2 regions of the Synechococcus sp. CC9616 genome follow, and region 1 is predicted to be linked to the other one. Evidence: predicted binding sites of a transcription regulator. Region 1 holds the regulator's gene; the other holds the start of a gene.
What was found. The regulator HrcA, encoded in region 1, represses chaperone genes, less so after heat shock. The targets are predictions, from matches to a motif close to TTAGCACTCNNNNNNNNNGAGTGCTAA.

Region 1 (4,234 bases):
CCGTCTGCGCTCGATTCGGTCTGGAGTGCGTGATCTACATGGGTGCAGAGGACATGCGCCGTCAGGCCCTCAATGTGTTTCGGATGCGGTTGCTCGGGGCGACGGTGCAGCCTGTCACCGCTGGCACGGCAACCCTCAAGGACGCCACCAGCGAGGCGATCCGCGACTGGGTCACCAATGTTGAGAGCACCCACTACATCCTCGGCTCGGTGGCCGGTCCCCACCCCTACCCAATGCTGGTGCGTGACTTTCACGCGGTGATTGGTCAGGAAACGAAACAGCAGTGCCAAGAGGCGTTCGGACGCTTGCCGGATGTGTTGCTGGCTTGCGTTGGCGGTGGATCCAACGCCATGGGCCTGTTCCATCCCTTCGTCCAGGACACCGACGTTCGTTTGATTGGCGTTGAGGCCGCGGGTGATGGGGTGGACACCGGTCGCCATGCAGCCACCATCACGGAGGGGCGTGTCGGCGTTCTGCATGGCGCCATGAGCCTGTTGCTCCAGGACGGTGATGGACAGGTCCAGGAAGCACATTCCATCAGCGCCGGACTGGATTACCCGGGTGTTGGCCCCGAGCACAGTTACCTCCGCGAGATCGGGCGCGCTGAATACTCTGCCGTGACGGACCAGCAAGCCCTTGATGCGCTGAGGAAGGTCAGTGAGCTCGAGGGAATCATCCCTGCCCTTGAGACGGCCCACGCATTCGCCTGGCTCGAAACCCTCTGTCCCAGCCTTCCTGATGGGAGCGAGATCGTGATCAACTGTTCCGGCCGGGGTGACAAGGACGTCAACACCGTCGCTGACAAGCTCGGCGACCAGCTCTGAGGGGCCAACGGTCTTTGCCTGCTTCTCAGCCGAGCAGTATTTCCAGGTGTCTGGCCACCCGTTGCACGGCGGCTCGGGCCGTGGCGTAAGCCATGCGCATCGGTCCGATCAGAGCGACCTGTCCAATCCCGTCGCTGCCGCAGCGGTAGGGAGCCTGCACAACGGCGCAGGGCTGCATGGCGGTTTGGGGATGTTCATCGCCGATCCAGACCCTGGCCTGCTGCCCTGCCCCAACAAGCGCGCCCGGGCGTTCATCGATCAACTCCATCAGGGGCCTGAGCTCCTGAACCGTCTGAAATTCAGGCTCGGCCAACAAACGCGATAGGCCGTGCACCACGGTGGGTTGCTCCGTATTCGTCACCGAGCTGGATTGATCGAGGGCGCTGCGCAGCACATCCCCACTTCTCTGCAGGTGGGGAGGCAGTGAATTCCAGTTCAGGCCACCGTCGGCGAGTTGCTGATCGATCCAGCGCTCCACCGCTTTGAGTTCGTCTTCGGCGCCATGGGGGAGACGAAGGTTGAGATGGCTCGCGCGTCCGCTGTCCTCAACCAGCATCACCAGCAGGCGATCGCCACTGGAAACAAGTCGGATCGCTTCCAGCTGAGCCTGGGTGCCTCCCGGCCGCGTGATCAAACTCATCAGGCCGGTGAAATCGGTGAGTCGCCGCGCCAGCTGCAGAAGCAGATCATCCAGCGCTGCCCAGCGCAGGCTGAGGCCTGTGAGCTCCCGTTCGAGATGTTGCACGGCAACGCCGGGTTCAGGCAGCAGGCAATCCACGTAATGGCGGTAGCCCAGTGGGCTCGGGACTCGCCCCGCTGATGTATGAGGTTGCGTGAGCAGTCCCCGCTGCTCCAGGGCACCCATCGCGGAACGAACCGTCGCTGAGCTTGCCTTCAGCCCGAAGCGCTGAACCAGGGTGCGACTGCCCACGGGTTCGATCGTGTCCACGTAGTGATGCACGGTGGCCTGCAGCACCTCTTGTTGTCTTGTAGACAGGGGCTTCATCAGTACCGGGGAACTGCGGGATCGACCTGGAGACTCCAGGCATCAATTCCACCCTCAAGATTCCACACCTCCAGTGCGCCATTCTGTGCAAGCAGCCACAGTCCGAAATGTCGGCTGCGGATTCCGGCATGGCACAGCACCACCACCGCCCGGTCGGTCTGCAGTTCGCCCAGAACCGTATCCATCCAGTCGCTGGAGCGACTCAGAGGCAGATGCAGAACGTCTCCCGGGAAGGGTGCAACCTCTAATTCGCTGTCCTCCCGTACGTCGATGAGCCGGGGTGGCATGCCTTCCGCCTCGAGCCAGCGATGCAGCTCAGGAGCTGAGATCGAGCGTGGATCCGTGCTGTGCATGGCGCCATTCTGCGGCGATGGACAAAGATGAGCGAAGAACGCTCCGCTGGCCCATGAAGGCCCGCTCATTCCTCACAGTCATCGCAGGGGTGTTGTTGGCGCTGCTGCTGCTTGCGCTCGCCCTGCTTTGGGGAGTGGATCGGCGCAGTCCCCTGCGACTGGCCAGCCAGCCTCTGGAGTTGCCGCGTGCGGCGCGCTTTGTCCCCAGGGAGGCGGATCTTTCGCTGCACTGGCTGGCTGATCCCGTGCGTCTGCCGGCCTACGTGCAGGCGGTGTCACAGCCATCGGAGCGCCGCGCATCCCGAGATGCCGCACGCCGTTGGCGGGATGGGGTGTTCGCTCTGGCAGGCCTTGATTTCGATCGGGAGCTGGCGGCATGGCTGGGGCCGGAACTGAGTCTCACGCTCATTGACCCCGGCGATTCTGGTGGGTCGCCCGGTTGGGTGCTGGCGCTCACCAGCCGGGACAGTGATGGGGCCAGACGTTTCCTGCAGCGTTTCTGGCAGACGCGCAGCCTGGCCGGTACGGACCTGCAGGTGAGTCGCTATCGGGGCATGGGCCTGATCAGTGGCCGTGGTGCTCTTCTCGGCCGCGAGCCCCAGCCGCTGGCGACGGCCCTGATTGATGACGATCTGCTCCTGCTCGCTTCTGGCCGCGGCGTGTTGGAGACCGCCTTAGATGTTTCTCAGCTGCAGGATCAGCATCAACTTGGCGATGCCAGGCTGCAGCAGGAGCTGTCTGCTCTTGGCGATGGGGTTGCGCTGCTGACGGCGTCACCCCGAGCTCTGCAGAACTGGCTTCAGTTGCCACCTGTTCTCGCCGAGCGCCGAGATCTCACAGGATTGGTTGCGGCGTTACAGCCCCAGGGCACGGATTTGGCGGTGGAGGCCAGGCTGCGGTTCCGGGATCGATGGGAGATGCCTCCCTGGGCGCCGCTACAGGATCTCGCCTCCGATGCCGGTGGTCGCGCAGCGTGGCTGGCCTCGTTGCAGGATCCAGCGCGCTTGCTGGCCCTCGATGAGTCCCACCCCTTCAGTCAATGGTTTGGTCCGCTGCTGAGGACGCAGCTCAACAACCAATCAGCGCTGGAGTCGATCATCGGTCGCGATGACGGTCCTCTGCTGTGGCTCCAGCAGGAGGCGGGCTGGTTGCTTGCCAGTCGTTCCGGGCATCCTGATTTGGACGCGGTCAAAGCCGATCTCGAGGCGGATGGTCTCGCCCGTTCCCAGCTCGCTGGCGATGAGGAAAAGCTGCAGGTTTGGACTCGCCTGGTGCGCCAGCGCGGCAATGGCGACGGCTTGCAGGCCCAGCTGGCTGTGGCAATGGCCCAGGAGGCCGGACGTCACTGGTGGGGGGAAACGCTTGAGGCTCTGCAGGGACGCCAAGACCATCGAGGCTTGCAACCAAGGCTGCAGCAGTTGCAGCAGCTCAAGCTGGATCATGCGCCGACGCAGGTTCTGCTGTTGGATTCGGACCCGGCCCAGCGGCTGATGGCCCGCTGGCGCCCCTGGATCACGCTCCAGGCTCTGGCTGGTCAGCCCCTGCAGTCCAGGGTGCGCGGCCTTGTGCTTGCAGCTGAATCCGCTGGTCAAGATGAGCAGGAACCGGTGCTGCCCCTGCATGCCCGCCTCGAACTCGGTTGACCTGCTGTTGTTGCGTCATGGGATTGCTGAGGAGCGTCTTGATGGGCTCGATCATCCAGACAGGGCGCTGACCGCCAGGGGCCAGCGCCGCGCGCATGCTGTGGCCAGTGCCCTTGTCCAGCGCGGTGTGCAGGTCGATCGTCTGATCACCAGTCCTTACCAACGCGCTTTGGAAACGGCTCAGATTGCTGTGGGTGCTGGTCTGGCGCCGATGCTTGAGCTTCATCAGGCTCTCCTGCCCGGTGGAGACGTCCTCGCGTTGGTTCGCCAGCTCACGGGACGGGTTTGTTTGGTCGGCCATGAACCAGATCTGAGTTGGCTGGCCTCCGACCTGCTCGGGCTGCCATCCAGAGCCATTGCCCTGAAGAAGGCCGGCCTGATCCACGTGCATGGTTTTGATTGCCATTG
Region 2 (4,234 bases), 260 kb from region 1:
ATTTAGGGCATTCACCACGACCCCTTAAAATATGCCATGGCTTTAACATGCAACGAACAAATTTCTGCATCCTTACAACACCAATACCCTCTAAATCAGTATCTGGATACCCCCATTCCTTAGTCAAGCCAACATCCAAGTGAACTGGAACAATTCTGTTCATCAGTCCCAAATTATTAATATTTAACAAGAGTCTCGCGAGCCATGCGGAGTCAGTTTCGCAGCAATAAACTCGATTATTTGGATTGCTTTGGAGAGCCAAAAGTGTAGAGCCCCCACTGCCAAACTCAAGAATTGTCCCTCCAATACTTTTATAAGTATGCTCTAGATAAACTTTTGTCTTTTCATCCAGTGTCAGCTCAAATGATTCACTCATCAAAAAAGACGCCCCTTAAGTCCTTCTAACAATAATACAATAATCTCTAATAATTCAACTCAAAAAAATTCCCCCGCCAACTCTGACAGGGGAATTTACTAATACTCGAACTTATATCAATAGTCGAAGTCACCGCCGCCCATGCCGCCGCCGGCAGGAGCAGCTTCCTTCTTCTCGGGCAAATCAGCCACGATGCACTCAGTGGTCAGCACCATGCCAGCAATTGACGCAGCATTCTGCAGACCGGAGCGGGTCACCTTGGCGGGGTCAACGATGCCGGCACCCAGCATGTCGACGTAATCGCCGGTAGCGGCGTTGTAGCCCTCGTTGATGGCCCGGGACTTGACGTTCTCGGCCACAACAGCGCCATTGGCACCAGCGTTCTCAGCGATCCGCATCAAAGGAGCGGTCAGAGCCGCAGCCACGATGTTGGCACCGATGAGTTCTTCACCGGAGAGGTTGCCGTTGGCCCACTCCTCTAGGGAAGGAGCAAGGTGAGCGAGGGTGGTTCCACCGCCAGGGACGATGCCCTCTTCCACAGCCGCCTTGGTGGCGTTGATGGCATCCTCAAGACGAAGCTTCTTGTCCTTCATCTCGGTTTCAGTGGCCGCGCCCACCTTCACCACAGCCACGCCTCCGGCCAGCTTGGCCAGACGCTCCTGCAGTTTCTCCTTGTCGTAGGTGGAGTCGGTCTCGTCCATCTGCTTTTTGATCTGCTCGCAGCGGGCGCCTACAGCCGCCTCGTTGCCTTCAGCAACGATCGTCGTGGTGTCCTTATTAATGGTCACCCGACGAGCCGTACCGAGCATCTCAAGCTTGGCGTTCTCCAGCTTAAGGCCGGCATCCTCAGTGATCAGCTGACCGTTGGTCAGAACAGCCATGTCTTCCAACATGGCCTTACGGCGATCGCCGAAACCAGGGGCCTTAACGGCGGCCACGTTCAGCACACCGCGCAGGCGGTTCACCACCAAGGTCGCGAGGGCTTCCTTCTCGATGTCCTCAGCAATGATCAGCAGAGGCTTGCCGGTGCGAGCAATCTGCTCAAGCACAGGAACCAGGTCCTGAACCAGGCCGATCTTCTTGTCGGTGAGCAGGATGTAGGGCTCGTCCAGGACGGCTTCCATCCGCTCGGTGTCGGTGGCGAAATAAGGGGAGATGTAGCCCTTGTCGAAGCGCATGCCCTCGGTGACCTCAAGTTCGGTCTCCATGGATTTGCCTTCTTCCAGGGAGATCACACCCTCTTTGCCGACCTTGTCCATGGCACTGGCGATCATGGTGCCCACCTCTTCGTCGTTTCCGGCGGAGATGGTGCCGACCTGAGCAATGGCATTGCTGTCAGCGATGGGCTTGGCCTGCTCCTTGATCTTGCTGACCAGGAAATCGGAGGCTTTGTCGATGCCCTTTTTGAGCGTGATCGCGTTGGCGCCAGCAGCGACGTTGCGAAGACCGGCCTTCACCATGGCGTGAGCCAGGACGGTGGCGGTGGTGGTGCCGTCACCGGCGGCGTCGTTGGTCTTGGACGCAGCCTGACGAATCAAGGCAACACCGGTGTTCTCGATGTGATCCTCGAGTTCGATCTCTTTGGCGATGGTGACGCCGTCGTTGATGATCTGGGGGGCTCCGAATTTTTTCTCGAGCACCACGTTGCGGCCCTTGGGCCCAAGGGTGACAGCAACTGACTCGGCCAGAATGTCAATCCCTTTTTCGAGAGCGCGACGGGCGTTCTCGTTGTAAATAATGCGCTTTGCCATGGAGAAATTCCTTGGTGATGAAAGTGTTTTGAAGTCCTGGTGCTCTGTCGTCTGCAACTGAACAAAGCCGTACTCACTCGACTCAACTCAGACGTTGCTTGTCCTGACAACAGATCTTGAGCAATCAATGCCTGGACGATTGATCCTTCAACGAACGATCAGTTGACGACCGATCAGTTGACGACAGCCAGAATGTCCTTTTCGGTGAGTAGCACGTACTCGTCGCTGCCGAGCTTGATATCGGTACCGGCGTACTTGCTGTACAGGACTTTGTCGCCAACACCGACTTCAGGGGCCTGACGACTGCCGTCGTCATTACGCTTGCCTGGGCCGATCTGAACCACTTCGCCCACCTGGGGCTTTTCCTTGGCGGTGTCAGGAAGCAGGATGCCGCCCGCGGTTTTTTCCTCAGATTCGGAGACCTTGACGAAAACGCGGTCACCGAGAGGCTTCACGGTGGAGACGCTGAGAGATACAGCTGCCATGAGTTCTTTCAGAAGCAGGGAATGGGCGCCGAAGCGCTTACATCGACACGAGCTAGCACTCAAAGCCGACGAGTGCCAACGTATGAAGGCGAGGGGCCCCAAGGCCAGCGGCCATCTGTGCGGTTGACCGAACCGGACCGTCCCGATGTTTCACACCGCCACACAACTGAGCCGGTGGTATGTTTGCGCCGCTCTAAAGGCCACGAGCGCGCTGCGCCTCAACCCAACTCTTCCTTACTTATGGTCGCTTCTGCTCCTGCATCCGCCGGCACCAAGGGCGTGGTTCGTCAGGTGATTGGCCCGGTTCTGGACGTGGAATTCCCAGCCGGGAAACTGCCGAGGATCTACAACGCTCTCAGGATTGAGGGCAAAAACGCCAGCGGCCAGGATGTCGCCCTCACAGCAGAGGTGCAGCAACTCCTCGGCGACCATCGCGTGCGTGCCGTTTCCATGAGCAGCACCGACGGTCTGGTGCGTGGCATGGAGGCTGTCGATACCGGAGCTGCCATCTCCGTGCCCGTCGGTGAAGCCACCCTTGGTCGCATCTTCAACGTTCTGGGAGAACCCGTTGATGAGCAGGGCCCTGTCAACGCCACGGCGACGGCTCCGATTCACCGCGAAGCACCAAAGCTGACCGAGCTGGAAACCAAGCCAAAGGTTTTTGAAACAGGGATCAAGGTGATCGACCTGCTGGCGCCCTATCGCCAGGGAGGCAAGGTCGGTCTGTTTGGTGGTGCCGGTGTGGGCAAAACCGTGCTGATCCAGGAACTGATTAACAACATCGCCAAAGAACACGGTGGCGTCTCTGTTTTCGGCGGCGTGGGCGAGCGGACCCGTGAAGGCAACGACCTTTATGAGGAATTCAAGGAATCCGGAGTGATCAACTCCGAGGATCTCTCCAAATCAAAGGTGGCCCTCTGCTATGGCCAGATGAACGAACCCCCCGGCGCTCGGATGCGTGTGGGTCTCTCGGCGCTGACCATGGCCGAGCACTTCAGGGACGTCAACAAGCAGGACGTTCTGCTGTTCGTCGACAACATCTTCCGCTTTGTGCAGGCGGGCTCCGAGGTTTCGGCTTTGCTGGGACGTATGCCCTCCGCCGTGGGATACCAGCCCACCCTCGGTACCGACGTCGGCACCCTGCAGGAACGCGTTGCATCCACCCTCGAGGGTTCGATCACATCAATTCAGGCTGTCTACGTGCCTGCTGACGACCTGACGGACCCTGCTCCAGCCACCACCTTCGCCCACCTAGACGCGACCACGGTTCTCAATCGTGCTCTCGCCTCCAAGGGCATCTACCCCGCTGTGGACCCCCTGGACTCCACGAGCACAATGCTTCAGCCAGCCGTGGTCGGAGACGAGCACTACAAGGTGGCCCGCAATGTCCAGTCCACCCTGCAGCGCTACAAGGAGCTTCAGGACATCATCGCCATCCTTGGCCTCGACGAACTGTCTGAGGAAGACCGTCAAACCGTTGATCGCGCCCGCAAGGTCGAGAAGTTCCTCTCTCAGCCCTTCTTTGTGGCTGAGATCTTCACCGGTATGTCCGGCAAATACGTGAAGCTGGAAGAAACCATCGCCGGTTTCACCCAGATCCTGGCCGGTGAGCTGGATCATCT

Region 2: a site for HrcA is predicted at 2,665-2,691, ahead of groES (co-chaperone GroES). Genes of this name have one in related genera too.

The regions. Positions count from the first base shown of each region.
Region 1 covers NZ_KI911558.1:1,747,286-1,751,519, reverse strand. Annotated here, with positions in the region: gene trpB (tryptophan synthase subunit beta) at 1-824, shown strand, start outside; gene hrcA (heat-inducible transcriptional repressor HrcA) at 850-1,830, opposite strand; gene SYN9616_RS0110195 (rhodanese-like domain-containing protein) at 1,830-2,183, opposite strand; gene SYN9616_RS0110190 (DUF3352 domain-containing protein) at 2,237-3,826, shown strand; gene sixA (phosphohistidine phosphatase SixA) at 3,804-4,234, shown strand, end outside.
Region 2 covers NZ_KI911558.1:1,490,285-1,494,518, forward strand. Annotated here, with positions in the region: gene SYN9616_RS17320 (hypothetical protein) at 1-376, opposite strand, end outside; gene groL (chaperonin GroEL) at 493-2,127, opposite strand; gene groES (co-chaperone GroES) at 2,301-2,612, opposite strand; gene atpD (F0F1 ATP synthase subunit beta) at 2,853-4,234, shown strand, end outside.